2 regions of the Marinobacterium sp. MBR-109 genome follow, and region 1 is predicted to be linked to the other one. Evidence: predicted binding sites of a transcription regulator. Region 1 holds the regulator's gene; the other holds the start of a gene.

Region 1 (15,183 bases):
GCAACGCCTCCGTGCGCGTGCTGCCACTGGCGCGGCTGGGCAGCAATTATATCGCACCCGAGCCTGACACCTTTATCGATGGCCGCTATCCGCTGGCGCGGCCGTTGCACATATACATCAACCGGCCACCGGGGCAGCCACTGTCCCCACTGGTGCGCGAATTTCTCCATCTGGTACTGTCACGGGAAGGTCAGGAAATGGTATTGAAAGAGGGTTATACGCCACTTCCCGCCCGCGCAATCGCTCGTCAGCTGAGGATGATCTCCGATGTCGACTAGTCCCCTGCCGCCGCCACCGGATTTGCAGCTGTCCACACCATTGCGCAAGCGCTGGCTGCAGCTGCGTCGCTACAAGGATCGACTGGCCACGCTGTTCATCATGCTCGGCGGGCTGGGCGTGATCCTGTCAGTATTGATGATCCTGTTCTATCTGTTGTATCAGGTGGTCCCTCTGCTGACATCTGCCCGTATCGTCCCGCTTGAACAGCAGATCGACCAGCCCTTGCCGGGGCAGAGCCTGTTTATGGCTCTGGACGCCGAAGGTCAGGTCGGCGTACGGCTCACGCGAGAGGGTACACTGCAGTTTTTCCAGTCCTCCAGCGGCACGCTCCTGCAGCAGCAGAGTCTTGACCTGCCCGACAACAGCCACATTACCGATCTGGCCGATGCCGGTGACGGCTTGATGGTGCTGGCACTGAGTGACGGACGTGTGTTGCCGGTGCAGCGACAGTACACAGGCGCGGACAATCTTCAGCCGGTTTTGCACTACCCACTGGGTACCGAACCCCTGAGCCTGCACTCGGCACCCGCCGGCCCGCTGGCGGCGGTCGTTAGCCGGAAACAGTTGCTGTTGATCAGCTTCCATGCCGGCCAGCTGCACCAGTTCCGCTTTGACCTGAGCCAACCCGAGTCTGCTCCTCTGCAGTCGGTCAGTCTGCCTACGCCGGGCTTTGAACCACGCAAACTGCTGTTGATGCCGCAACAGTCCCGGCTGCTGGCACTGGGCCCCGAGGGCCGTATCGGCGTGATCCCCCTGCACGGGGCGGGACAAACCTACGAGGTGATCCGCGCCAGTCGAGAGGAGATCACACTGTTCGAGTTGTTGCCGGGACGGCGCAGCCTGATGCTGGGTGACCGCTCGGGCGCACTGTCACAGTGGTTTTTCGTGCCGGATGAATATAACACCCCGAAACTGCAACAGATTCGTCAGTATGACCCCCTGTCCTCGGCACCCCTGCTGTTGGCCGGCCGGGATCAGGACAACAGCTTTGTTACGCTGGAGCACAACGGCACGCTGAGCCTGTACAACCTGACCTCCAGCCGCGTACTGCTGCGCTCCAACCTGCTGGGCGGCAAGCCCAATACCCTGGCCTTGTCACCACACAACGGGCAACTGCTGCTTGAGCACGACCATCGGGTCAGCAGCTGGCAGCTACAGGCACCCCACGCCGAAATCACGCTGAGCAGCCTGTGGGGCAAAATCTGGCACGAAGACTATGATGAGCCGGGCTACATCTGGCAGTCATCCACCAATGGCACTGACTCGGCCGCCAAATACAGCTTGGTGCCGCTGGTATTCGGTACGCTCAAGGCCGCACTCTATGCCATGCTGATGGCGACCCCCATGGCGATCTGCGGCGCCATCTATACCGCCTACTTCATGGCGCCGGCCCTGCGCCGCAAAATCAAGCCGATGATCGAAATGATGGCCGCCGTTCCTTCTGTGGTCTTGGGTTTTCTCGCCGGTCTCTGGCTGGCGCCGTTCATGCAGGCTCATCTGACCGCCATCCTGTTACTGGTCCTTCTGCTGCCGATCAGCATTCTGCTGTTCGCCTTCGGCTGGGAAAAAATGCCGCAGCGCATCCGTTTCCTGTTACCTGAAGGCTGGGACGTGATCCTGCTGCTGGGGGTGATCCCGCTGGTGGCCTGGCTGGCTTTCCCACTGGCAGCGCCCATTGAGGCATGGCTTTTTGATGGTCAGCTGGTACTCTGGCTCGGCAACCAGGTGGGTATCAGTTATGACCAACGCAACGCACTGATCGTCGGTATTGCAATGGGGTTTGCCATTATTCCCACCCTGTTTTCCCTCACCGAAGATGCCATTCATGCCGTACCACGCCACCTCAGCAACGGTGCTCTCGCACTGGGGGCCACCCCTTGGCAGGCACTGACCTGGATGATCCTGCCCGCTGCCAGCGCCGGTATTTTTTCGGCCCTGATGATCGGCTTCGGTCGTGCCATCGGTGAAACCATGATCGTTCTGATGGTCACCGGCAACACCCCGATCATGGAGATGAACATCTTCGAGGGGATGCGAACACTGGCCGCCAATATCGCCATCGAGATGCCTGAGTCCAGCGTCGGCAGCAGCCATTACCGCGTCCTGTTCCTGACTGCGCTGCTGCTGTTCCTGTTCACACTGGTCGTCAACACCATCGCCGAATTGATCCGTCAGCAGCTGCGGAGGAAATACCGTGCGCTCTGATAACCGGTTGATGCGATGGTTTCATACCGATACCCCCTGGGTTTGGCTCAATGCCGGTGCCGTTGCACTGTGCCTGCTCACCCTGCTGGGTATTCTGCTGCTGATCAGTGTTCAGGGGCTGGCTCACTTCTGGCCCAAAGACCTGCTGCAGGCACAGGTGACGGCCGACAGCCAGAGTCGGCGCGTCATTGGCGCAGTCATCCGCCATGAGCAGGTGCCCGTACGTCAGCTGCAGGAAGCCGGCATTTCACTCGTTACTGATCAGACCGAAGTGCAGCGCACCCTGATCCGCAACGGTAACCGGGAGTTCAGCGACAGCGACTACTTTTGGGTACTGGAGAGCGCCCTGTCAGAGCGGCACTATCCCGGTCATCTGGCCGTATTCGAGCGCGCTCGTTGGGGCCAGCTGTATGGCTATCTGCGTGGATTGAGCGAGAACGGCACCCTGCTGCATCAGGGCCCGGACATTGACCAGGAAGCGCTGTGGCATGAATTCGAGCAGCGCCGGCAGCGTACCGAGGCACTGCAGCAGGAAATTGATCGCATCGAAAGCAACATGCTGGGGCAGATCAACCGCACGCTGGAACAGTTGCGTCTGGAGCAGCGCCGACTTGAACTGCTCGGCCCGCTGCAGGCACCTCAACTGGAAGTTCTGGCCCGCAAACGTACCGACTTGGAGCAGGACTATCATCTGCTGCAGAAACGGCTGACCCGCCTGCAGCAGCAGGTCACCCGTGACCACTTCCACGTTGAAGTGGCTGATGGGCGGGTGCTGGAATTCGCCGTGGCGGACGTCATTCGCGCCTACCGCCCGAACGACATGAGCCTTGTCGACAGGCTGGAACACTTTGGCATCAAGCTGTGGGAGTTTCTGTCCGACTCGCCACGCGAGGGCAATACCGAGGGCGGCGTTTTCCCTGCCCTGTTCGGCACCGTTCTGATGGTGTTGCTGATGTCACTGCTGGTCACACCGTTCGGCGTGCTGGCTGCCGTGTACCTGCACGAATACGCCTATCAGGGGCGACTCACCCGACTCATCCGTATTGCGGTCAACAATCTGGCCGGGGTACCCTCCATCGTATACGGCATTTTCGGGCTCGGCTTTTTCGTCTACTTTCTGGGGGGCAGTATCGATGCGCTGTTTTTCCCGGAAGCCCTGCCAGCACCGACCTTCGGCACTGGCGGCCTGCTATGGGCATCGGCCACCCTGGCCCTGCTGACACTGCCGGTGGTGATCGTGGCCACCGAAGAGGGATTGCGCACTATTCCAGCCAGCCTGCGCGAAGGCGCCCTGGCGCTGGGTGCAACCCGGGCGGAAACCCTGTGGAGAGTGGTGCTGCCCATGGCCAGCCCGGCAATGATGACCGGAGTGATTCTGGCGATCGCCCGTGCCGCTGGTGAAGTCGCACCACTGATGCTGGTGGGCGTGGTCAAGCTGGTCCCCCAGCTGCCCGTGGACGGACACTTCCCCTATCTGCACCTGGATCAGAAATTCATGCACCTTGGCTTCCACATCTATGATGTCGGCTTCCACAGCGCCAACACCGAAGCTGCTCAGCCACTGGTCTATGCTACCGCCTTGCTGTTGTTGCTGGTGATCCTGCTGCTGAACCTGTCAGCAATCCTGATGCGCAACCATCTGCGGGCCCGATTCAGAACACTGGAACCGGAACTCTAGCGTGCAACCTTCACCAACGGAGCTATGTCTTGATACGCCTGGACACACAGATATCGGTCGACCCGGCCGCCACCAGCCCTGAATCTGACTTCCCGGACACCCGGCTGCAGGTGCGTGACCTGAGCCTCAGCTATGGCGGCAGCCGGGCATTGAGCAATATAAACCTGGACCTGCCCGGCAACCGCGTAACCGCCTTTATCGGGCCTTCCGGCTGTGGCAAGTCGACTCTGCTGCGCTGTTTCAACCGCATGAGTGAGCTGGCAGCCGACTGTAATATTTCTGGAACAATTCTGCTGGATAATGAAGATATTTACGCTCGATCCGTGAATGTGGCCGAGCTGAGGCGCCGCGTGGGCATGGTGTTCCAGAAACCCAATCCGTTTCCGGCCTCGGTGTACGAGAATGTCAGCTTCGGCCTCAAGATTCAGGGCATCCGCAAAAAGCGGGTGGTGGACGAGACCGTTGAATGGGCGCTGCGTTCGGCAGCACTTTGGGACGAGGTCAAGGACCGGCTGCACGAGAGTGCATTGGGGCTGTCCGGGGGACAACAACAGCGACTGGTGATCGCACGCACCATCGCCATTCGCCCCGAGGTTCTGCTGCTGGATGAACCGGCCTCGGCACTGGATCCGATCTCGACGCTGAAAATCGAGGAGCTGATCCACGAGCTGAAGCGGGATTTCACCATTCTGATCGTCACGCACAACATGCAGCAGGCCGCCCGTGTATCGGATTACACCGCGTTTCTGCATCAGGGCCGTCTGATCGAGTTCGGCGATACCGAGCGACTGTTTACTCGGCCGACACGACGCCAGACGGAAGATTACATCACCGGACGCTACGGCTAGACCTGCGCCCGAAACGGAGACACACACTGTGGAACTGGAAAAAGACAGCTATTCGACCCACATCTCCCAGCAGTTCAACGAAGAGCTGGAGACCATCCGTACTCAGATGTTGACCATGGGCGGCATGGTGGAGCAGCAGGTCAGCGATGCCATCGAGGCACTGCTGACCGCGGACGTGGATCGTGCCGAAGCTTCACGCAAGGTCGACCAGCAGACCAACGCCATGGAACTGATGATCGACGACCTGTGTACCACCACCATTGCGCGACGCCAGCCCGCTGCCAGCGATCTGCGTCTGATCGTATCGATCAGCCGTGCGGTATCGGATCTGGAGCGGATCGGTGACGAAGCTACCCGCATCTGCGGTCAGGCGATCGAGCAAGCCCAGAGCGGCGCGTCCCAGCGCGGCCATCAGGAAGTCCGCCATATCGGCAGCCTGGTGCGTGACATGGTCCGCAATGTCCTCACCGCCTTTGCCCGCAACGATATCGAGATGGCCTATCAGGTTGCCAAACAGGACAAGGAGGTGGACCGCGAATACCGCACCGCCATGCGCTCGCTGGTCACCTACATGATGGAAGATCCGCGTGCGATCTCTTCGGTACTGAGCGTCATCTGGGCCCTGCGCAGCCTGGAGCGGATCGGTGACCATGCCCGCAACCTGGCAGAACACCTGATCTATCAGGTCAGTGGCACCGATGTGCGCCACCGCAGCCTGAAACAGATCCGTCAAACGGTGGAAGACGAAGCCGACACCCTGCTGGGCGACGACAACAGCACCGAAGAATAAACCGCCATCGCTGCAGCCCACTTGGCGGGGTGAAAATGCTAGACTGGTGCCCGTCTCATTAACGGAAGCTCCCCAGGTGTCTGCACGCGATTCTCTGCTTCAACGCTCTCCCCACCGGCACTGGCTGCTTGCGGGCAGCAGCAGCTTTCGCGTGCCCGCCCAATGGCGCCCCTGGCTGTACGATGCCGGCTCCCTGAGTCGGCGTCTGCAGCGGGCCGCCGGCGGCGAGTTCGGTGTCCGGGTGCTGAGTGAGCGCTGGCAGTGTCCGACGCCAGATGAAGCCCGTGCACTGGGCATCAGCCATCGGCACCGTGCCCTGATCCGGGAAGTCGAACTGCTGGGCCGCGATGCCGAGCCCTGGGTCTTCGCCCGCACGGTGATTCCCGCCACCACACTGACCGGCGTCGAACGCCGCCTGCTGCGTCTGGGCTCGCGCTCGCTCGGTTCCTACCTGTTCCGTGACCCCAGTCTTGAGCGCGCCCCATTGCGTGCCTGTCGACTGCAAGGCCGCGGCGGTCAGCATTACTGGGCCCGCCGTTCCGTATTCCACCTGCACGGCAAACCCCTGCTGGTATGCGAAGTTTTTCTACCGGCCATGGAGCACGTACAATACCCGCTCTGACCGCTCAGGAGGGATCATGCAGGCAACCAAACCGTCACCGCAGCCATTGAAACAGCGGCTGCAGGCTTACATCCATTTGATGCGAGCCGACCGCCCCATCGGCACCTATCTGCTGCTCTGGCCCACGCTCTGGGCGCTTTGGATCGCGTCCGAAGGTTTGCCCCGTTGGGACCTGCTGCTGATCTTCTGTCTCGGCGTGTTTCTGACCCGCTCCGCCGGCTGCGTCATCAACGATTTTGCCGATCGCCATATCGACGGCCACGTCAAACGCACCGTCAACCGCCCGCTGCCCTCGGGCCGCGTCAGCGAACGGGAAGCGATCTACCTGTTCTGCGGCCTGATGCTGGTGTCCTTCCTGCTGGTACTGCTGACCAACGGCATGACCATCCTGATGTCCTTCGGTGGCCTTGCACTGGCGTTCATCTACCCCTTCATGAAGCGCTATACCCACCTGCCTCAGCTGGTGCTAGGGGCGGCCTTTGGCTGGGCGATCCCGATGGCCTTTACCGCCACTCAGGAAGCGCTGCCGCTGACCGCATGGCTGCTGTATCTGGCCAAACTGCTCTGGACCGTGGCCTATGATACGCAGTACGCCATGGTGGACCGTGACGATGACCTGAAAATCGGTGTCAAATCCACCGCGGTGCTGTTTGGTCGCCATGACCGACTCATCATCGCTCTGCTGCAGCTGGCCACGCTGGCGGTGCTGCTCTGGGTAGCTCGGATCGAGCAGTTGGGGCTCTGGTATATGCTGGGCCTTGCCGGTGCCGCCGCCCTGTTCGTCTACCAGCACTGGCTGATCCGCGCCCGCGAGCGGATGCCCTGCTTCCGTGCCTTTCTCAACAACCACTATGCCGAGCTGCTGGTGCTGCTCGGTCTGATTCTGGAATACGCGCTGCGCAGCTGATTCAGGACTGACAACGGCAATAAAATCTGCCAATGTCATATTTGTGTAACCAAAACGTCTTGTAATACCAGACTCTGATTAAATGTCTGTAAAAGAGGCAGAAACATGTCTGCGTCCAAACGCGTACTGATCGTTGATGACGAAGCGCCGATCCGCGAGATGATCGCGGTAGCACTGGAGATGGCAGGTTACGAATGTGACGAGGCCGACAGCGCCCAGTCCGCCCATGCCCGTATCGTCGATAACAAGCCCGATATGCTGCTGCTGGACTGGATGATGCCCGGTACCAGCGGCATTGAGTTCGCTCGCCGCCTGCGCAAGGATGAGGTCACCGCCGGTATTCCGATCATCATGTTGACCGCCAAGGCCGATGAGGACAACAAGATCCAGGGGCTGGAAGCCGGAGTGGACGACTACATCACCAAGCCGTTCTCGCCACGCGAGCTGGTAGCGCGCCTCAAGGCCGTACTGCGCCGTGCCACGCCCAAGGGGGTCGAGGAGCCGGTCACGGTGGACAACCTGACGCTGGATCCGGTTTCGCATCGCGTGACGGCGGATAACCGTCCGGTGGAGCTGGGACCGACCGAGTTCCGCCTGCTGCAGTTTTTCATGACCCACCCGGATCGGGCCTATACCCGCAGCCAGCTGCTGGACATGGTGTGGGGCGGCAACGTATATGTGGAAGAGCGTACCGTCGATGTGCATATCCGCCGCCTGCGCAAGGCCCTGGGTGAGCGTCACGACTACCTGGTCCAGACGGTGCGCGGCACCGGTTACCGTTTTTCGGCTCAGGTGGCGTGATCGAGATCGGTCACCGCCCAAACGGGAGCGCAATGGAGTGACTCCATGCACATAGCGCGGCACTCGCTGCTGATCAGTCTGCTGCTGAGCGCCGGTCTGGGCCTGGTTCTGGGTGCCGTGCTGGGCTACCCGCTGGCCGGCATCACCCTCGGCCTGATCGTGTTCACCTTCATCCAGATACGCCGCTTCAATGTGCTGCGCGAATGGCTGATGGGCGACACGACCCAGGAACCACCCGAGCTGCCCGGCGCCTGGGGCGAGATCCTGGACGCACTGGCTCGGATGCAGAAGCGCACTCAGGCCCGTGAAGCATCGCTGCGCAGCATCATCTCGCGCTTCCAGCAATCCTCCGCCGCACTGCCCGATGCGGTGATCATCATTGACCGCAACAACAATCTTGAATGGTGGAATCTGGCTGCCGAGCGACTGCTGGGGCTGCGCCATGCGACCGACCGCGGCAAGCCGCTGCTCAATCTGCTGCGCGATCCGGTATTTGTGGACTACTACCGCAAGGGGCGCTATCAGGAGCCGCTGGAGCTGCCCTCGCCGCTGGGCGGCGATACCCGGCTGCAGTATCAGATCAGCCTGTTTGGCGCCGATGATCGCCTGCTGGTGGCACGTGACATCACCCGTCTGACCCAGCTGGAGCAGACCCGACAAAACTTCGTTGCCAACGCCTCACATGAGCTGCGCACGCCGCTGACCGTTATCCGCGGTTATCTTGAAACCTTTCTCGATCAGGACCTGCCCAAACCGCTGATGCGCGGCATGAGTCAGATGCAGCAGCAGGCACGGCGGATGGAAAATCTGGTGCAGGACCTGTTGCTGCTGTCACGGCTGGAAGCCACCTCGCGTCAGGCTACCGCCTTCAAGCCGGTGCTGATCCAGAGCCTGATCAGCCATATCCATGAAGATGCCGTCACCCTGTCGGCCGAGCGTGAGCACCAGTTCGAGCTGCAGATCGACCCGCAGCATGACCTGCTGGGTGTGCCGGCAGAGCTGCAGAGCGCACTGTCCAACCTGGTGTTCAACGCCGTTCGCTACACGCCCGACAAGGGCCGCATTCTGATTCGCTGGTGGGCCGATGCCAAGGGCGGACACTTCAGTGTGACCGACAGCGGGATCGGCATCGAGGCACGCCACATTCCCCACCTGACCGAACGCTTCTACCGTGTCGACGACAGCCGTTCATCCGCCAGCGGCGGCACCGGGCTGGGACTGGCCATCGTCAAGCATGTCCTGATGCGCCTGGGTGCCCGACTGGAGATCGAAAGCAAGCCCGGAAAGGGCAGCTGCTTCAGCTGCCATTTCCCCATTGAGCTGGTGGTGCCGCCCCGGGATTGAGCTCCCTGGCTTCGGCGGCATACTCTTCCACCCAGAAAATCGTTGCGCCCACAACGGCCGCCGGCATCAGAAACAGATTCAGCACCGGCACCAGCATACCCAGCTGAACCAGCCCGCCAAAGCCTATCGACGTTACTCGACGCGCCTTCATCAACTGCTTCATCTGTGGAAAGCTGACCCTGTTGTTGTCCATCGGGTAATCGCAGTACTGAATCGACATCATCCAGGCCCCGAACAGAAACCAGAGCAGTGGCGCAAGCAGATTCAGGCCCGGAATAAACGTAATCAACAGCAACAGCAGAAAACGCGGCAGATAATAGGCAAGTTTCTGCAGCTCCCGCTGCAGCGCCCGCGGAATCATTGCCAGCACCGCCCCCCAGCCCTCATCCACCAGCGGAGACCCTCGCAGCTGTTGTTCCACCTTTTCGGCCAGAAAGCCGTTAAAGGGCGCGGCGATCAAGTTGGCCACAATGGAGAAGCCGTAATAGACACCGACCATCACCACCAGTGCAAACAGGGGCCAGAACAGCCAGTAGAGAAAGCCGGCCCAGTCCGGCATGTATCCGAGTCCATATTCGACCCAATGGGTGAACTGCTTCGTCAGCAGCCAGATGGCGGCAATGAACAGCAGCAGGTTGATCAGCAGCGGTACCAGCACAAAACGCCGAATACCCGGTTGCGGCAACATTGCCGCTCCACGCAGCAGGTAGCTGCCACCACGTACGGGGTTTCCCTTCATCTTGCCTCCCGAGGATGATCACACAGAGTTTGCCAGACATGGCAGGATCACTTTACTCTTGGTATCAGTTAACGTTTGATGACGGCCGATTAAGCCAGCCGCACAATCCGGGGAGAGTACACATGAAAGCGATCCGTATCCATGCCTTTGGCGGGCCTGAAAATCTGCAGCTCGAGGAGCTGGAACAGCCACAACCGGGGCCGGGTGAGGTACTGATCCACAACCGCGCTGCCGGGGTCAATCCAATCGACTGGAAAACCTGTTCCGGTGGCGGTGCCAGCAGTTTCATCGACGCGCTGCCCTTTTGCCCCGGCTGGGAGTTCGCCGGCCGTGTTGAAGCCCTGGGTGACGGCGTCAACAACGTGCGTCAGGGTGATGAAGTAATGGGGTTTATCCGCTTTCCGCAGCCGGCCGGCTGCTATGCCGAGTATCTGATCGCCCCGGCTGATCAGGTCAGCCAACGCCCCAGCGCACTGGACCCAGTAACCGCCGCAGGCCTCGGGCTGGCCGGCCTGACCGCCTGGCAGGCACTGTTTGAAGCCGGCGATCTGAAAAGTGGTCAGTCAGTTCTGGTACTCGCGGCAGCGGGCGGTGTAGGCCATCTGGCGGTACAGCTGGCGAAGTGGAAAGGCGCCTATGTGATCGGTACCGCCTCCCATGGCAACAAGGCGTTTTTGCAAAGTCTGGGTTGTGATGACGTGATCGATTACCAACGCCAGCAGGTGGAAAACCTGATCCATGATGCTGACCTGATCATTGATGGCGTGGGCGGCGATACAGCGATTCGTGCACTCGATTGCCTGCAGCCCCATGGCAAAATGATCACCCTGCCCTCCGTCACGGCTGCCGAGGTGATCGCGGCCGGTGAGGCAAAGGGGCTGAAGGTGAGCGGCATTCGCGCCCGCCCTGATGCCGAGCAGCTGCATGAACTGGCAATGCTGGCGTCCAGCGGCAAGGTGATGCTGAACCTGACCGACAATCTGCCGTTGGATCAGGCGGCCGAGGCGCACCGTCTGAGCGCCACCGGCCATGTGCGCGGCAAGCTGGTGTTAACCATCTGACTCGGATGTCGGCAGGGATGCCGTCGTTTCATCTTCTGCCGGGCCACAGAACAGCTGCTGCTGACGCATCAGCAGGCGGCAGCCTTCACCCCGAATATTACGTTCCCAGCACTCATCCTTGGCCCAGGCCTTGTCATCCTCGGTCGGCTCTTCACGAAACCCCGGTACCGCTTCGCAGAAGCCCTCGCTGGGCTGTGCGGTTTCCAGACAGGCCCTGAGAAAGCGGCCATAGTTGACGGTGCAGTCAAACCCGGTACAGCCGTCAAAGTTGCTCAGACTGTGTTCCAGACAGCTCTGCTGATCATTCAGACGGCCGAATGCCAGCCCATCGTTGCGCCAGCTGGCTGCCGCCTCTGCACGTTCGGCGTTGAACTCGGCCAGCCACTCGGACTTCATCGATTGCCACCAGCTCGGGTTGACCTGCCACAAAAACAGAATGAACAGCAGTGGCAACAGGATCAGTGCCAGCAGAATTTTTTTCAACATTGAAACAGCTCCTGAGCGGTTAACGACGCCGGTACAGGCCAGCGATGCACAGCAGCAACCCCAGCACCGAAAGCAGCATGCCGCCGTTCACCAACAGTGGATGACGCGCGATATAGGGTACAAAGGCGTGCTGACGCTCGGTATCACAGCGCGCTTCGAGGTAATCCCAGGAACCGCCGCTGTCGAGGCAGGCCTCGGCCAGCGACAGGTCATACAGGTAGCCGCCCATCAGCAGCACGCCCGGCAACACCAGCAATAACAGACCAAGCTTGAGCATACTCAGTCGTCTTCGTCGCTGATGCCGATGTTGCTGACACCCTCATTGCGCGCCAGCTCACGCAACTCGCGTACAAATGCAGCGCTCGGCTGCTTTTGATTCTGCAGCCGTTCGATCACTTCGTCACGAAAGCCATCTTCGGCCTGCATCAGCTCATGGGTATTGATCAGCCTGACCAGATCCTCGTCAGACAGCTCGTCATCACTTTCGGTGACTTCGATAAAGGTCGCCACACTCTCGCGGGACAACTGCCCCACGTTGGCGGCCTCGGAACGGTCCTTTTCCAGCAGGCAGTTTATGGTGGCATTGAGTGCCACGATCGCATCCAGCGCCGGCAGGGCACCATACATGTCGTACTCATCCAGGTCCGGCATGTTGGCCTCAACCTGATCAAGCTGGACCTCAAAATTCACCTTGGCACCGGTGCCGGCCAGGCTGTCCCAGACACCATCCAGCAGCAGACGCATTCGAGCCGGGTCACCAAAGTTGACCAGCCGGGCAAAGAGGGCAAAGTTGGGGAACATGCGCTCCGTCAGAGCCGCAGAAAAGGCGGTCAACTGCCAGGGTTCAAACGTCTCCAGCTCGCGCTCCAGGTTCAGCATTTCGCTCATCGGTGTCTCCGCTTGGGATGAAGTAAAACCTATTGTACGGCACAGCCGGCTCAAGCTGTAGTCATCTGCATCGACGGTAATGTCATACCAGACTTTGCTGATATACTTTCACGCCGTCATCACAATAACAGAATCGAGAACTCAAATGAGCCAATCTCATCCCGTTGCAGCGCTGATGCGCTGGCTGGACTGCTTCAGCGAATGGACCGGGCGCACGGTTGCCTGGATGACCCTGCTGATGGTGCTGGGTACCTTCGTTGTCGTCATCCAGCGCTATGTGTTCAATCAGGGCAATACGGCGCTGCAGGAATCGATCATCTACATGCACAGTCTGGTGTTCCTGCTGGGGGCTGCCTATACCCTCAAACATGATGGCCATGTGCGTGTGGACATCATCTACCGCCCGCTGGGCGAAAAGGGCAAGGCCTGGGTCAACCTGTTCGGCACCCTGTTTCTGCTTATGCCGGTGTGCATTTTCATTTTCTGGATGTCCTGGGACTATGTGGCCGCGTCCTGGTCCATGAAGGAAGCCTCGCAGGAATCAGGCGGCCTGGCCTACCGCTATCTGCTCAAAACCGCGCTGCTTGTCATGCCCGCCATGATGATCCTGCAGGGGCTGGCAGAGCTGCTGCGCAGCCTGCTGGTGATCAGCGGCAACGCCCATCTGCCCGCTGCTGAAGAGGAGCACGCGCTGTGATCGAATATTTGCCCCTGTTGCTGTTTGTCGGCGCCATTTTCATTTTGCTGATGGGCTATTCCGTAGCATTTGCGCTGGCCGGCACCGGCCTGCTGTTTGCCGGCGTGGGAATTCTGACCGGCCACTTTGACGCCGTCTTCCTGCAGGCGGTGCCCAACCGCATTTTCGGCGTGATGTACAACGAGGTTTTGATTGCGGTGCCCCTGTTCGTATTCATGGGGGTCATGCTGGAGAAATCGAAGATTGCCGAAGAACTGCTGGATACCATGGCGGCGCTGTTCGGCTCCATGCGCGGCGGTCTTGGTATCTCGGTCACGCTGGTGGGGATGCTGCTGGCGGCCAGTACCGGTATCGTCGGTGCCACCGTTGTCACCATGGGGCTGCTGTCACTGCCGACCATGCTGCGCCGTGGTTACGATCCGGCCGTTGCCACCGGCACCATCTGCGCCTCGGGCACACTGGGCCAGATCATTCCGCCTTCAATCGTACTGGTACTGCTGGGGGATGTGATCTCGTCCGCCTATCAACAGTCGCAGATCGATCGGGGCATTTTCTCGCCGGATACCGTCACCGTGGGGGATCTGTTCCTTGGCGCGCTGATTCCGGGCCTGCTGCTGGTGATCGCCTATATCAGCTACATGGTGTTTGTAGCAATTACCCGCCCCAAGGCGGTGCCGGCCATTCCCGCTGAAGAATTGAGCCAGATCACCAACCTCTGGATGCGTGCGCTGAAGGCTCTGCTGCCGCCTGTGCTGCTGATCGGGCTGGTGCTCGGGTCCATTCTGGGCGGCTTTGCGACGCCCACAGAGGCGGCCTCGGTGGGTGCTGTGGGTTCCATTCTGCTGGCAATGATGCGAAGGGCGTTCAGCCTCAAGACGCTGCATGCAGTGATGCGCTCCACCACTCAGGTCAGTTCCATGGTGTTCATGATCCTGATCGGTGCATCGATTTTTTCGCTGGTGTTCCGCGGCTACGGCGGTGACGAGATGGTCAGCGACTTCCTCACCGACCTGCCCGGCGGCGTTGTCGGCGCCATGGCGGTGGTGATGCTGATCGTGTTCCTGCTCGGTTTCTTTCTCGACTTCATCGAGATCACTTTTGTGGTGGTGCCGATTGTGGCGCCGATTCTGCTGAGCATGGGGCTGGATCCGATCTGGCTGGGCGTCATGCTGGCGATCAACCTGCAGACCTCGTTCCTGACACCGCCGTTCGGCTTTGCCCTGTTCTATCTGCGCGGGGTGGCACCCGACAGCGTGTCCACCGGACAGATCTACAAGGGTGTGGTGCCGTTCATCATGATTCAGTTGCTGGTACTGGCGCTGATCGCCTGGCAAAGCGGGCTGGCCACATGGCTGCCCCACGCCGTTTACGGCTGACGCAGAGGGGCTGCTCAGAGGTCATCCAGCAACCCCTTGAGCCCGTTCAGCGTCGCACGACCGCGGGCCCGGTTCTGTTCCGGGCTCGCCTCCCCCAGCCCCTCACGTTCCAGATCTTCCTGCGGCAATTCATCGATGAATCGACTGGGTGTGCAGTCCATCCATTCGCCAAACTGCCGCCGCTGTTTTGCCAGCGTCATGGTGAGGGTTTTCTGCGCCCGGGTGATACCCACGTAGGCCAGCCGCCGTTCTTCCTCAATGGTATCCATTTCGATGCTGTTACGGTGCGGCAGCAGTTCCTCCTCCATGCCGAGCAGAAATACATGGGGGAACTCCAGACCCTTGGAGGCGTGCAGGGTCATCAGCTGTACCCGATCAGAATCGTCTTCTTCCTCCTGCCGGTTGAGCATGTCCAGCAACACCAGTCGGGCAATCGCATCCTCGATACCGGCGCCTTCGTCT
Region 2 (15,183 bases), on a different contig from region 1:
TCGACGTGGCAGCCGTTACCTGAAGGTAAACTCTCCGGCCTCCACATCCACCGCGATCTCGCGACCGGGCTCGTACTCGCCGGCCAGCAAGCGCTGCGCCAGCGGGTTTTCTATCCACTGCTGGATCGCCCGCTTCAGCGGACGGGCGCCGTAGATCGGCTCGAAGCCCACGTCCACCAGCTTGTCCATGGCGGTGCTGGTGAAGGTGATGCTCAGCTCGCGCTCGGCCAGGCGCTTGCGCAGGCGGTCCAGCTGGATTTCGGCGATGCCGGCCACCTGTTCCTTGCGCAGGCTGTGGAATACCACCACCTCGTCGATGCGGTTGATCACTTCGGGACGGAAATGGTTACCCACAGACTCCATTACCGCCTGTTTCATCAGGTTGTAGTCATCGTCATCGCTGTAGTTCTGGATCAGGTCGGACCCCAGGTTGGAAGTCATCACCACGATGGTGTTGCGGAAGTCCACGGTGCGACCCTGTCCATCGGTCAGGCGGCCGTCTTCCAGCACCTGCAGCAGGATGTTGAACACATCGGGATGTGCCTTTTCCACCTCGTCCAGCAGCAGCACCGAGTAGGGCTTGCGGCGCACCGCTTCGGTCAGGTAGCCACCCTCTTCGTAACCGACATAGCCCGGAGGTGCACCGATCAGGCGTGCGACGGAGTGTTTCTCCATGAACTCGGACATGTCGATGCGCACCATCGCCTCTTCGGTATCGAACAGGAAGCTGGCCAGCGCCTTGCACAGTTCGGTCTTGCCCACCCCGGTCGGGCCGAGGAACAGGAAAGAACCGTTGGGGCGGTTGGGGTCGGACAGGCCTGCGCGGGAACGGCGCACGGCGTTGGACACGGCCACCACCGCTTCGCTCTGGCCGACCACGCGCTGGTGCAGCGCATCTTCCATGCGCAGCAGTTTTTCGCGCTCGCCTTCCAGCATCTTGCTGACCGGGATGCCGGTCCAGCGGGCGACCACTTCGGCCACTTCCTCTTCGGTTACCTTGTTGCGCAGCAGCTTGTGCTCTTCCGCCTGTTGCTCAGTGCTGTCGGCGGCCTGCAGCTGTTTTTCCAGCTCGGGAATGCGGCCGTACTGCAGCTCGGACATCTTGGCCAGGTCACCGGCGCGGCGTGCCTGTTCCATCTCGACACGGGCCTGATCGAGCTGTTCCTTGATCTGCTGCGAACCCTGCAGGCTAGCCTTTTCGGCCTTCCATACCTCGTCGAAGTCGGAGTACTCTTTTTCCAGCTTGCCGATGTTGTGCTCAAGCTCTTCCAGACGCTTGCGCGAGGCCTCGTCCTTCTCTTTCTTCAGCGCTTCGCGTTCCATTTTCAGCTGGATCAGGCGACGGTCGAGACGGTCCATCTCTTCCGGCTTGGAGTCCATCTCCATGCGGATGCGCGAGGCGGCCTCGTCGATCAGGTCGATCGCCTTGTCCGGCAGCTGACGGTCGGTGATGTAGCGCTGGCTCAGCTTGGCGGCAGCGATAATCGCGGAGTCGGTGATGTCGACACTGTGGTGGATCTCGTAACGCTCTTTCAGGCCACGCAGGATGGCGATGGTGTCCTCCTCGGACGGCTCATCGACGATCACTTTCTGGAAGCGACGCTCCAGCGCGGCGTCTTTCTCCACGTACTGGCGATACTCGTCCAGCGTGGTGGCGCCAACACAGTGCAGCTCGCCACGCGCCAGCGCGGGCTTGAGCATGTTGCCCGCATCCATGGCGCCTTCGCCCTTGCCGGCACCGACCATGGTATGCAGCTCGTCGATGAACAGGATGATCTGACCTTCCTGTTTCGACAGCTCGTTGAGTACCGCCTTCAGGCGTTCCTCGAACTCGCCACGGAACTTGGCACCGGCAATCAGCGAGCCCATATCCAGTGACAGCACCTTCTTGCGCTTGAGGCCTTCGGGCACTTCACCGTTGACGATGCGCTGCGCCAGCCCTTCGACGATGGCGGTCTTGCCCACACCGGGCTCACCGATCAGCACCGGGTTGTTCTTGGTGCGGCGCTGCAGGACCTGAATGGTACGGCGAATCTCATCGTCACGGCCGATGACCGGGTCCAGCTTGCCGGCTTCGGCACGCTCGGTCAGGTCGATGCAGTACTTGTCCAGTGCCTGACGGGTCTCTTCCGCGTTGGGATCGTTCACGCTGTCGCCTCCGCGCATGTTGTTGATGGCGTTTTCCAGTGACTGACGGTTCACGCCGCACTCTTTCAGTACCTTGCCGGCATCGCCCTTGTCGTCCAGCATCGCCAGCAGTACCAGCTCGCTGGCGATGTACTGGTCGCCGCGCTGCTGCGCCAGCTTGTCGGTCAGGTTGAACAGGCGCGCCATATTCTGGGACAGGCGGATCTCGCCATCGGGGCTGCTCACCACTGGCAGGCGGTCCAGCGCTTCGCCCACCCTGGCGGTCAGGGTCATCCGGTCGGCACCGGCCTGACGCAGCAGCGGCGCCACCGAGCCGTTCTGCTGCTGCAAAAAGGCAGCCAGCAGGTGGATCGGCTCCATCATGTTGTGGTCCTTGCCGATCGCCAGTGACTGGGCGTCGGACAGGGCTTCCTGAAGTCGTGAGGTAAATTTGTCGGGTCGCATGAGGTCTCCTGTGGATCTCTCGGTGCCGCTGGTCCGACATCTAAGGGTCAGACGGTTCGGCGTTTCTGTTACCCATATAAATAGGGGCCACCGGGGGCGGCTTCAAGCTCGGGCCGCAATTAAATTAGTTAAACCTTATACAGCGGTAAACTTTCTTAATTCTGTAATAGCACACTGCTACAACATCCACCTGCATCCCGGTAACCCAATACAGGACAGGTGACATGAATCATATTGAGCATTTTGATCCCGAAGATCATCCGGAACTGGAACAGACCGATTTTGACCGCATGACGGCGAAAGGCATCAGCCGCCGTAACTTCCTGCGCGGTGGCGCGGCGGCTATGGGCCTGTTCCTGGCCGCCAGCCCGCTGGCCCAGGCCGTAGCGGCGGCCACCCGCCCGGCACCCAGCACGCTGATGGGGTTCAAGGCGGTACCGGCCAGCACCGCCGACACATTTATGGTGCCGGAAGGCTATGTGGCCAAGCCGCTGATCGCCTGGGGCGACCCCATTCTCAAGGGTGCTCCGGCGTTTGATGAGTCCGGCACCCAGAATGCGGCCGCGCAGGCTGGCCAGTTCGGCGACAACACGGATGGCATGAGCCTGTTCCCGCTGGCAGACGACCGCGCCGTGCTGGCGGTCAACAACGAGTACACCAACTACGAGTACCTGTTCGCCCATCAGGGCAAGCAGGCATTGACCGCCGATGAGGTGAAGAAGTCCCAGGCGGCACATGGCGTGTCCATCTTCGAGGTCCGCCGCAACGCCAAGGGCGAGTGGCAGGTGAACCGCGACTCCGACTACAACCGCCGCATCACCGCCTACACGCCGATGGAGCTGACCGGCCCGGCCGCCGGTCACACTCTGATGCAGACGGCAGCCGATCCCAAGGGCACGCGTGCGCTGGGTACGGTGAACAACTGTGCCAACGGCCAGACTCCCTGGGGCACCTACCTGACCTGCGAAGAAAACTTCCACAAGTACTTTGCGTCTGCCCAGGATGAGGTCAAGCTGCCCAAACGCGACCAGCGTTACGGTCTGAAAGCGGGCAACCGTGATTACCAGTGGTACCGCCATGATGAACGTTTCGATCTGGCCAAACACCCGCACGAGCCGAACCGTTTCGGCTGGGTGGTCGAAATTGATCCAATGGACCCGACCGCCACGCCGAAGAAGCGCACCGCACTGGGCCGCTTCAAGCATGAGAATGCGGCCCTGACCATCGACCCGTCCGGCCATGTGGTGGTCTATCTGGGTGATGACGAGCGCGGCGAGCATCTGTACAAGTTCGTATCCAAAGGCAAGTACAACCCGAACAATCAGCAGGCCAACCGTGATCTGCTGGAAGAGGGCACCCTGTACGTGGCACGCTTCTCCTCCAATGACGGAGAGATCAAGGGCCAGGGCGAGTGGGTCGAACTGACTTATGGCAAGAACGGCCTGACCGCCGAGAACGGCTTTGCCGATCAGGCAGAAGTGATGATCTTTGCCCGTGAAGCGGCCACTCAGGTGGGCGCGACCACCATGGACCGCCCGGAGTGGGTAGCTGTTCACCCGGACAACAAGGCAGTGTTCTGCACCCTGACCAACAACAAGAACCGCGGCACGGATGGCCAGCCGGTGGGCGGTCCCAACCCGCGTGCCAAGAACAACTACGGCCAGATCGTGCGCTGGTGGCCGCATCAGGGCAGCCATGTGGACAGCCGCTTTGACTGGGACCTGTTCGCCATCGCCGGCAACCCGACCGTGGCAGAAGGCCTGTACGCCGGCAGCGACAATATCAATGCCGACAACCTGTTCAACAGCCCGGATGGACTGGATTTCGATCGCAGTGGCCGCCTCTGGATTCAGACCGACGGCAAGTACAGCAACGAGGGCGAGTTTGCCGGCATGGGCAACAACCAGATGCTCTGTGCCGATCCGCAGACCGGAGAGATTCGCCGCTTCGCCACCGGCCCCATCGCCTGCGAGATCACCGGCCTGGCGTTCTCACCGGATCAGCGCACGGTATTCATTGGTGTGCAGCACCCGGGCGAAGAGCTGGCACCGTCCCACTTCCCGGGCGGTGGCAACAGCAAGCCGCGTTCCACCATTATGGTGGTACAGCGTGAAGATGGCGGCATCATCGGCGCCTGATCAGGCCTCGATGTGACCGAGAAGGGCTGGCCGACAGGGTCAGCCTTTTTTTTCGATCCAGATCAGGCTGGCCATACGACCGGTTACGCCATCGCGGCGATAGGAGAAGAACAGATCCTGCTGGGTGAAGGTGCAGTACTCGCCGCCACTGATCGCGGCGACACCGGCCCGGTGCAGTCGCTGCCATGCCAGCTGGTAAAGATCCGCCAGCCAACGGTCGGGGTGCAGTGGTGAGGGGACGAATGCCTGCTCGGCAGTGGGCACCTGTTCACAGAAGGCGGCCCGCACCTCAGGTCCGACTTCAAATGCCAGTGGCCCGATGGCCGGCCCCAGCCAGGCCTGAACCCGCTCGGGTGCCTCAAAGCAGTCCAGCGTGGCTTCGAGCACACCGTTCAGCAGCCCGCGCCAGCCGGCATGGGCAGCAGCAACCCGCTGGCCGGCTGGATCGGCAAACAGCACCGGCAGGCAGTCTGCCGTCAGCACTGCACACGCCACGCCGGGGGTCGAGCTCCAACAGGCATCGGCCTCCCGAACCCGGCCATCGGCCTGCGCCTCAACCACCTCGATGCCGTGTACCTGCGACAGCCATTGGGGCTTGATGCTACCGAGCGCCTGCTGCAGCTGCCAGCGGTTGGCGGCCACCGCCTCCGGCTGATCACCCACATGGTCACCCAGATTGAGCGATGCCCAGGGTGACTGGCTCAGCCCCCCGATGCGGGTGGTGACACATGCACCGATGGTGTCAGACAGAGGCCAGTCCGGCCGGATCAGTTTCATAGCTCGTAATCGTATTCCTGTGCATCCCGTTTCAAAACGGTCAAAAGATGCTGCATGTCTTCAGGCAGATCGATTTCCCAGGACATCAGCTCGCCACTGGCCGGATGATAAAGCTCCAGCTTTTTGGCATGCAGCGCCTGACGATGGAACGCTTTCAAGGCACGCTGCATGGCGCCACTGGCACCCTTGGGCATGCGAAAGCGACCACCGTAAAGCGGATCGCCCACCAGTGGGTAGTTGATATGAGCCATGTGAACACGGATCTGGTGGGTGCGCCCGGTTTCCAGCTTGAGCCGGATGTGCGTGTGCGCACGAAACTTTTCAAGTACTCGATAGTGAGTGATCGCTTCCTTCCCAACCCCTACAACTGCCATCTTCTGGCGATTTTTGGAGTGGCGACCCATCGGCTCCTCGACGCAGCCCCCGCCTGTCATGACACCATTGACAACCGCTTCGTATTCCCGTCCCATGCTCCGTTCCTGCAGCTGGACCACGATATCGGTCTGGGCGGCAATCGTCTTGGCCACGACCATCAGGCCTGTGGTTTCCTTATCCAGCCGGTGCACAATGCCGGCACGCGGCACCTGCGCAATATCCGGGCAGTGGTGCAGCAGGGCATTCATCAGCGTACCACTGGCATGACCGGCGCCGGGATGGACTACCAGCCCGGCAGGCTTGTTGATCACCATGATCGATTCATCTTCATAGATGATGTCGAGGGGGATCACCTGTGCCTCGTGATGTTCGATGCGCTGCAGCTCGGTTTTCACCTCGATCCGCTCGCCACCATTAAGCTTGTCACGGGGTCGGAGCACCTTGCCGTCAACGGTCAGAGTCCCCTCCTTGATCCAGCCCTGCAGGCGGGAACGGGAATAATCCGGGAACAGCTGCGCGACCGCCTGATCCAGTCGCATTCCGAACATTTCGGTCGGTACCTGTGCTTCTAACTCTAACTGTTCTGACATCAATATGATTCTTAATCGGCGGATGTTTTGGCATGGGCTCCGGTTATGTTTAAATAGGCCGGAAACTATCTGGCCAGTATAACCGAATCCGGCCAGTCACGCCGAATTCGGCTCCCAGCATCAGGAATGATCAACATGCGACCCTTGAAAATCTTGGCTACTCTGGCGCTCTTCAGCCTGCTCTCCGCCTGCTCATGGTTCGGAGGCGACAAGGTGGCACCGGATGTACCGGAGCAGCAGCTCTATGACGAGGCGCTCAGCGCTCTGGAAGCCGACAATTACAGCCTGGCGGTTGAGAAGCTGCAGCTGCTGGAAGCCCGCTATCCGTTCGGCCGTTACTCGGAGCAGGCTCAGCTGGAGTTGATCTACGCCTACTTCCGCAACTACGAGCCTGAATCGGCCCGTGCAGCTGCCGACCGTTTCGTTCGTCTGCACCCGAACCACGACAACATCGACTACGCCTACTACCTCAAGGGCCTGACCGCATTCGAGGAAGACCGCTCCTTCTTCGAAAAGTACCTGCCGATCGATGTGAGCCAGCGTGATCCCGGTGCCGCTCTTGAGTCTTTCGAGAGCTTCTCGACCCTGCTCAACCGCTACCCGCAGAGCGAGTATGCTCCGGATGCGCAAAAGCGCATGCAGTACCTGAAAAATCGTCTGGCGACCTATGAGATCCATGTGGCGTCCTACTACATGCGCCGTCAGGCCTGGGTTGCCGCTGCCAACCGTGGCCGCTATGTAGTCGAGAACCTGCAGGAAACCCCGGCCGTTCCCGATGCGCTGGCGATCATGGCCGAGGCCTATACCGAGCTGAACATGCATGATCTGGCCAAAAATGCACTGGAAGTGCTGCAGCTGAACTACCCGGAGTATCAGATCCGTCCGTTCAAGCAGGACAGCGCGACCCTGCTGCAGGCCGCCAGCTTTGGTCTGCTCGGTGGTGCCGAGCCGGCTGAACCGGCCCGCCCCACTCCGGCCGCGGATCGCCTGCGGGCCGAGGCTCAGGAACGTGCCGACGCTGAAGAGCAAGCCAACAAGCGCTCGCTGTTCAGCCGCATGACCTTTGGTGTATTTGATGATGAGGACACAGCCGAGTAAGCCGAAACTTCATCCTTCCGTACGTAAAAAGGCCAGCAAATTGCTGGCCTTTTTGTTGCAGCGACAACCGGGATCAGATTCCGGCCTTCCAGCCCGAGGTAATCGGATAGCGCCGGTCGCGGCCAAAGCCGCGCTGGGTTACGCGTGGCCCGATCGGCGCCTGGCGGCGCTTGTATTCGTTGATATCGACCAAACGCAGCACCCGATTTACATCCTCTGTGGCAAAACCCTCATCGATGATCGCCTGCGCGGAATAATCGCGTTCGACATAGAGCTCCAGAATGCGGTCCAGCACATCATAGTCCGGCAGGCTGTCCTGATCGGTCTGATCCGGTGCCAGCTCCGCCGATGGCGGACGATCGATGACTCGCTGCGGAATCACCGGCGACAGCGTATTGCGATAGCGCGACAGGCGGTACACCAGTGTCTTGGGGATATCCTTGAGCACATCAAAGCCACCGGCCATATCGCCGTACAGGGTGGAGTAGCCCACGGCCATTTCACTCTTGTTACCGGTGGTCAGCACCAGATAGCCTTTCTTGTTGGAGATCGCCATCAACAGAACACCCCGACAGCGGGCCTGCAGGTTCTCTTCGGTGGTATCCGGGTTCAGACCCTCGAACTGAGGCGCCAGCTGCTGCATGAAGCTGTCATACAGCGGCTCGATGGAGATCACATCGTATTGAATGCCCAGTGCCCGCGCTTCGGCTTCGGCATCCTCAATGCTCATGGAGGAGGTATAGCGGAACGGCATCATCACGGCTTCAACCCGATCTGCGCCCAGCGCATCCACCGCCACCGCCACTGTCAGGGCCGAGTCGATGCCACCCGACAACCCCAGCACCACGCCGCGAAAGCCGTTCTTGTTCACATAGTCACGCACGCCCTGCACCAGCACCTGATACACCAGTGCATCGCTGCTCGGCTCGGTCACGCCAGCCTGCTCCGGTTTCAGCACGGCCGTGGCCGGGTCAAAACTGCAGCTGTACAACGCCTCCTCGCAATGCACGCCCTGAAACAGAATATCGCCCTGTGCCGAGGCCAGCATGGAGCCGCCATCGAACACCAGCTCGTCCTGACCGCCGGTCAGGTTCAGATACACCAGTGGACAACCCAGCTGTTGCGCACGCTGATTCAGTACATCACGGCGCTGTGCCGGCTTGCCGATATGGAAAGGGGATGCGTTGAGGCTCAGCACCAGCTCTGCACCCGCGGCCTTCAGCTGCTCAACCGGTCCGGTGTGCCAGATGTCTTCACAGATGCTGAGGCCGATCCTGACCCCTTTATGCTCGAACAGCCCGACTTCATGACCTGACGCAAAGTAGCGCTTCTCGTCGAACACCTGAAAGTTGGGCAGACACTGCTTGGCATATTCATGCACCAGCTCACCGTCACGGATCACACCGGCCATGTTGTACAGCGCACCCTCGCGGTAGCGTGGGTAGCCCAGCACCAGCGTAATACCCGATACGGCGGCAAGAATGCGCTGCAGCGCCTCCTGCACGCGCAGCTCAAGGCTTGGGCGCAGCAGCAGGTCTTCAGGCGGATAGCCGGTCAGAGCAAGTTCGGGGAAAAGCACGAGATCAGCGTTCAGTTCATCTCGTGCCTTGAGAGCCGTATCGATGATACGGCTCGTGTTGCCGGGGATATCTCCCACCAGCAGATTCAGCTGGGCCATGACGACCCGGATCGGTGTGCTCATCTCTCTCCTGCGACTGCTCAGAGTGCCTGTAAACGTCCAGCAGGAGAGTATGCCTCAGGATTGATGACGGGTGAACGCTCAAGCAGCAGATCGGACAACAGGCGCGTGGACGCCGGTGCCAGAACCAGTCCGTTGCGGTAATGCCCGGTATTCAGGTGCAGCCCCTTCCAGCCGGGCACGGCGCCGATGAACGGGATACCGTCAGGAGAGCCTGGACGCAGGCCGGCCCAGTGATGCTCAACTTCATACTCGGCCAGTTCGGGCACGATGCGGGTGGCGGTATCAAACAGGGAGCGGCTGGCCTCTTCCGTGGTCTGCTTGTCAAAGCCCACATGCTCCAGTGTGCTGCCCACCAGGACGCGGCCATCGTTGCGCGGAATGACATAACGTCCTTCCAGCATCACCACACGATTGACCAGCCCAACCGGGGCTCTGAACACCATCATCTGCCCGCGCACCGGCTCGACCGGCAGCTTCAGCCCCAGTGATGCCAGCAGCTCCCTGCTCCAGGCCCCACCGGCCAGAATTACCTCGTCAGCCTGATGCTGGCCACGAGCCGTTTTCACGCCGGTTACTCGCTCACCGAAGGTGGTGAAGCCCACAATCTCGGTATCTTCATACAGGGTGATATTGGGGTGCTTCTGTACGCTTTCGCGCAATGCGCGACCAAGGCGCGGGTTGCGGATACTGGCGACTTCCGGCATCCAGATGCCAGACTCGAAACCAGCCGCCAGATTGGGTTCGGTTTCGTAAATGAAGGGCGCTTCGACACGGGTCAGGGGGCGGTGATAGCGCCGAGCCCAGTCCAGTGCACGCTGTTCTTCATCCGGGTCCACATTGACCATCAGCATCCCTTTCTGGCGCAGCTCGGGATCGCAGCCGGTCTCGGAGTGGAGATCCTCGGCCAGATGCACGTAGCTGCTTTGCGACCAGAGCGCCAACGCCGTCACTTCATCGCTGTAACGCCAGGGGTACAGCGGCGACACAATGCCGCCCCCCGCCCAGGACGCTTCACGGGCACACTGGCCGCGTTCAATCAGTTTTACCTTGGCACCCGCCTGCGCCAGCAGACGGGCAGTCATCAGGCCAATAACACCGGCACCGGCTATCAGAAAATCGGACATGGAACGACGCTCCCTTGTTACGTCTTATGATCAGGCCCCCTTCCGGTGGAACCCGCTTCGTTTCAGGGGTTGATCACTTCAGTACGCACTCGGCCCAGCAATGAGACCACCACTCGGTGCTCGACGGCCGTGCCGGAGGTCTGCAGGGCAAACGTGCCATTGGAGCCTCCAAGCGCCGTTCCGTCAGGTTGATAGATCAGAGAATCACCCCGATTCCAGATTATGTTCACAGCAGTGTGAAAGTTTGCAACGTAAAACACTGTTTCGTCTGCGCCAACCCTGCGGTCCTGATCCAGATCAACAAACAGCAGGGCCCCTTGCCACTGACGCTGGCCGATGCGGCCCGTACCGGCGCATTGAGTACCATCCAGCGTGCGACAGACTGTTACCCTGCGATTGCGCGTGAGTGCTTCCGAGCGGGCACTGGCCAGCAGCGAGCGAATTTCGGTTTGGGTCGAACCGAGCCGACTGGACGCCAGCAGGGAGTGAAAGCTGCCGGGGCCGATTGCAACCAGAATGCCCAGTATGGCGATAGCCAACAGGCATTCGACCAGCGTAAGCCCCTGCTGAGTAACCGGGGCAGTATAGGTACGATCATCCATGATCCTGTCTCTTGCTGTGCGTGCACGTTAAGGCCCTCTCGTCCTGAGTCGGGCCTTAACAGACTGAACAGCAACGCAGCGGGTGTCAAGCGGCCTCGACCGTCTCCACCTGCACTTCGAATATCAGTGTCTTGCCGGCCAGCGGGTGGTTGAAGTCCACCGTGACCTTGTCATCGTTGAATTCGGTGACCATACCCGGCAACTCCCCGCCCGGCTCCTGAAACGATACGACCAGACCCGGTTCCAGCTCCATATCCTTGAACTGGCTGCGCGGCAGTATCTGGATATTGGAGGGGTTGTGCATGCCAAAACCACGCTCGGGCGCGATGGTCAATTCGGCGTATTCGCCGGCCCTGAGGCCAAGCATCGCCTGCTCAAACCCTTCCGGGATATTGCCGTCGCCGAAGGTGAAGCTGGCGGGCTGAGCATCGAAATTGCTGTCGATGATCTGTCCGTCCTGCAGTTTGATTGCAAAATGCAGACTGACCCGAGTACCGGGACCGATTGCAACGTCTGTCATTTCTGTTCCTCAACAGTTGTGTCGTTACGGCTGAACAGCATGTCAACCAGCAGTGCGAGTGTGCCCAGCGTGATGGCCGTATCAGCGATATTAAAGGCCGGGAAGTAATAGCCTTCCCAATGCAGCGAGATGAAATCCACCACATGACCATGCACTGTACGGTCATAAAGGTTGCCCAGAGCACCGCCCAGCACCAGTGCCAGCCCCACGCCCAGCAGGCGATGTGACCGGGGGGTACGGTGCATCCAGTGCAGCAGGAAGGCACTCATGCCCAGAGCGATGGCCACGAACAGCCAGCGCTGCCAGCCACCGGCACCGGCCAGAAAGCTGAACGCGGCACCGGTGTTATAGAGCAGCGTCAGATCAAACACCGGCAGCAGCGGCACCGGGCTGGCATAGGTCAGCAGGCTGTCAGCCAGATACTTGCTGCCCAGATCAAGCACAATCACCAGCAGGCTGAGCCAGAGCCAGCGCAGTGCACTGCCCCCTGTTTTGAGAGTCTTGGTCATCAGGCAAAGTGGCGGGTTTCGCCCTCACCTTCAACGTTGCTGACGCAGCGACCACACAGCTCATCGTGACCGGCATGGCTGCCCACATCTTCACGGTGGTGCCAGCAGCGGCCGCACTTGGCATGGCCAGAGGCCGCCACGGCAACCTTAAGGCCGTCCACATCCGTGGCACGGGCATCACCGGCTTCGCTCAGCGGCTTCAGCGTGGCCTCGGAGGTGATCAGGACAAAGCGCAGTTCATCTCCCAGACGCTCCAGATCAGCCCGCAGACTGTCATCCACGTACAGGGTCGCTTCTGCCGCCAGCGAGGCTTTCACCAGTTTCTCGTTACGGGCATCTTCCAGGCACTTGTTGACGGCGTCTTTCACCGCCATCACCCGCTGCCAGAACTCGCGCCCAAAGGGGTCGTCGTCAGACAGCTCGAACAGCTCTTCGTACCAGGTGGTCAGCAGAACCGAATCCTTGTGTTCGCCCGGCAGCACTTCATAGATCTCTTCAGCGGTGAAACTGAGGATCGGCGCGATCCAGCGCACCAGCGCCTGCGCGATGTGGAACAGGGCGGTCTGACAGGAACGGCGCGCCAGCGAGTCCGGCTGCGTGGTGTACTGACGGTCCTTGATGATATCAAGGTAGAAGCCACCCAGTTCCTGTACGCAGAAGTGGTGCACCTGCTGGTACACATCGAGGAAACGGTAGCTGTCATAGGCCGCGATCACCTTCTGCTGAAGGCGAGCGGCGGCATCAACCGCCCAGCGGTCCAGCGCCAGCATGTCGGCGGGGTCGACGCTGTGGGTGGCCGGGTCGAAACCGTTCAGGTTGGCCAGCAGGAAGCGGGCGGTGTTACGGATACGACGATAGGAGTCGGCGGTGCGCTGCAGGATCTGCTTGGATACAGCCATCTCGCCGGAGTAATCCGTAGAGGCGACCCAGAGGCGCAGGATATCGGCACCGAGGGTATCGGTGACTTCCTGTGGCGCGATCACGTTGCCGAGCGACTTGGACATTTTGTAGCCCTTTTCGTCGACGGTAAAACCGTGGGTCAGCACCTGCTTGTAGGGGGCGCAGCCGTTGATGGCGATGGAGGTTTTCAGCGATGACTGGAACCAGCCACGGTGCTGGTCGGAGCCTTCAAGATAGAGGTCAGCCGGGAAGCTCAGGCCTTCACGCTCACGCAATACGGCATGATGGGTCACACCGGAGTCGAACCAGACATCCAGGGTGTCAGTGACCTTGTCATAGTCAGCCGCTTCATCGCCCAGCAGTTCGGTCGCATCCAGCTCAAACCAGGCATCGATGCCGCCCTGTTCGATCTTCTGCGCCACCTGCTCGATCAGCTCGGCGGTGCGTGGGTGCAGCTCGCCGGTCTGCTTGTGGGTAAACACGGTGATCGGCACACCCCAGGTACGCTGGCGCGAGACACACCAGTCCGGGCTCTGCTCGACCATGGATTCAATGCGGTTCTGGCCCCACTCGGGGAACCACTGTACGCCCTTGATCGCATCCAGTGCCTGGCTCTTCAGCTGCTTCGCCTCCATGGAGACAAACCACTGCGGCGTGGCACGGTAGATCAGCGGCGTTTTGGTGCGCCAGCAGTGCGGGTAGCTGTGCTGGAAACGCTTCAAGTGCACCAGAGTACCTTCGCGTTCCAGCGCCTCGCACACCGGGCCATCCGCCTTGTAGACGTGAACACCGGCAAATTCGCCAGCCGCGTCGGTATAGGTACCGTCGGCCTGTACCAGATTCAGCGTACCCAGACCGTAGGCCTGGCCGACGACAAAGTCTTCCATGCCGTGATCCGGCGCGGTGTGTACGGCACCGGTACCGGCATCGGTGGTGACGTGATCACCCAGGATCACCGGTACCTGACGGTCATAGATCGGATGCTTGAGTTGCAGCAGTTCCAGCGCCGCGCCGTTGCAGGTCGCCAGCACCTCGAACTTGTCCACACCCCAGCGCGCCATGATGTCATCCACCATCTCGGCGGCCAGCACCATGCGATCCACACCCTGCTCGGTATGGGCTTCTACCAGTGCATAGTCCAGCGTGCCGTTGATCGACACCGCCTGGTTGGCGGGGATGGTCCAGGGCGTGGTGGTCCAGATCACCAGGGATACCGGCGCCTCACCGGCAGCGGCGCCGAACAGTGCCAGCACCTTGGCCTGATCGATGAAGGTGAAACGTACATCGATGGCGGTCGAGGTTTTGTCCTGATATTCCACTTCGGCTTCGGCCAGTGCGGACTGACCGACCACGCTCCAGTAGACCGGCTTGTAGCCCTTTACCAGATGGCCGTTCTCGATGATCTTGCCCAGCGCACGCACGATGTTGGCTTCGGTGTCGAAGTTCATCGTCAGGTAAGGGTTGTCCCAATCGCCCAGCACGCCCAGACGGATAAAGTCAGCCTTCTGCCCGGCAACCTGCTCGGCGGCGTAGTCACGACACTTCTGGCGGAATTCACGGTAGGGCACCTTGTCACCGGCCTTGCCGATCAGGGTTTCGACCTTGTGCTCGATCGGCAGACCGTGACAGTCCCAGCCCGGCACGTAGGGAGCGTCAAAGCCGCTCAGGGTCCTGGACTTGATGATCATGTCCTTGATCACCTTGTTGACCGCGTGACCGATGTGGATGTTGCCGTTGGCGTAGGGAGGGCCATCATGCAGGATAAACGTCTTGCGCCCCTTACCCTCTTCACGCAGCTGACGATACAGGTCGATCTCATCCCAGCGCGCCAGTCGAGCCGGCTCGCGCTGCGGCAGGTTACCACGCATCGGGAACGCCGTTTCCGGCAGGTTCAGTGTCGCTTTGTAATCGGTCATAACAGGTCGCTTCCAGTGGTAAGGTCAGTCCCGGTCTGCTGCGCAAACCAGGCCCGGACATGTTCAATATCGGCTTCTATCTGAGCCTTGAGTGCATCCAGGCCATCGAAGGCCTGTTCGGGGCGAACAAAGTGCAGAAATTCCACCCGCATCAGGTGGCCGTACAGTTCCGCGCCCCTGTAGTCGAGCAGATGGGCTTCCAGCACCGGCTGGCGGCCATGCACCGTGGGCCGCATGCCGATGTTGCAGATCGCCGGCAGGCAGTGACCATCAAAATATGCCCGTGCTGCAAATACCCCTCGCAGCGGACAGGGGTAGCGGTGCATGCGTACATTCGCGG

What was found. Region 1 encodes PhoB, which activates phosphate uptake and scavenging genes when phosphate is short. Its sites were predicted from a motif close to TGTCATANNNNTGTCANA; they were not measured.
Region 2: the regulator PhoB is predicted to act here: its motif matches at 2,744-2,761, upstream of ABIE60_RS11330 (PhoX family protein).

Annotation. Positions count from the first base shown of each region.
Region 1 is NZ_JBEPPZ010000003.1:51,446-66,628, reverse strand. It holds gene ABIE60_RS05245 (PstS family phosphate ABC transporter substrate-binding protein) at 1-278, shown strand, start outside; gene ABIE60_RS05240 (ABC transporter permease subunit) at 268-2,484, shown strand; gene pstA (phosphate ABC transporter permease PstA) at 2,495-4,162, shown strand; gene pstB (phosphate ABC transporter ATP-binding protein PstB) at 4,213-5,010, shown strand; gene phoU (phosphate signaling complex protein PhoU) at 5,039-5,800, shown strand; gene ABIE60_RS05220 (chorismate--pyruvate lyase family protein) at 5,877-6,422, shown strand; gene ubiA (4-hydroxybenzoate octaprenyltransferase) at 6,439-7,329, shown strand; gene phoB (phosphate regulon transcriptional regulator PhoB) at 7,435-8,130, shown strand; gene phoR (phosphate regulon sensor histidine kinase PhoR) at 8,176-9,474, shown strand; gene cysZ (sulfate transporter CysZ) at 9,428-10,213, opposite strand; gene ABIE60_RS05195 (NADP-dependent oxidoreductase) at 10,336-11,274, shown strand; gene ABIE60_RS05190 (hypothetical protein) at 11,263-11,760, opposite strand; gene ABIE60_RS05185 (hypothetical protein) at 11,780-12,037, opposite strand; gene ABIE60_RS05180 (YjaG family protein) at 12,040-12,648, opposite strand; gene ABIE60_RS05175 (TRAP transporter small permease subunit) at 12,794-13,345, shown strand; gene ABIE60_RS05170 (TRAP transporter large permease) at 13,342-14,721, shown strand; gene rep (DNA helicase Rep) at 14,736-15,183, opposite strand, start outside.
Region 2 is NZ_JBEPPZ010000008.1:40,795-55,977, forward strand. It holds gene clpB (ATP-dependent chaperone ClpB) at 16-2,592, opposite strand; gene ABIE60_RS11330 (PhoX family protein) at 2,817-4,730, shown strand; gene pgeF (peptidoglycan editing factor PgeF) at 4,770-5,507, opposite strand; gene rluD (23S rRNA pseudouridine(1911/1915/1917) synthase RluD) at 5,504-6,472, opposite strand; gene ABIE60_RS11345 (outer membrane protein assembly factor BamD) at 6,608-7,570, shown strand; gene ABIE60_RS11350 (NAD+ synthase) at 7,644-9,272, opposite strand; gene thiO (glycine oxidase ThiO) at 9,290-10,396, opposite strand; gene ABIE60_RS11360 (GspH/FimT family pseudopilin) at 10,459-10,998, opposite strand; gene ABIE60_RS11365 (FKBP-type peptidyl-prolyl cis-trans isomerase) at 11,084-11,518, opposite strand; gene lspA (signal peptidase II) at 11,515-12,027, opposite strand; gene ileS (isoleucine--tRNA ligase) at 12,027-14,843, opposite strand; gene ribF (bifunctional riboflavin kinase/FAD synthetase) at 14,840-15,183, opposite strand, start outside.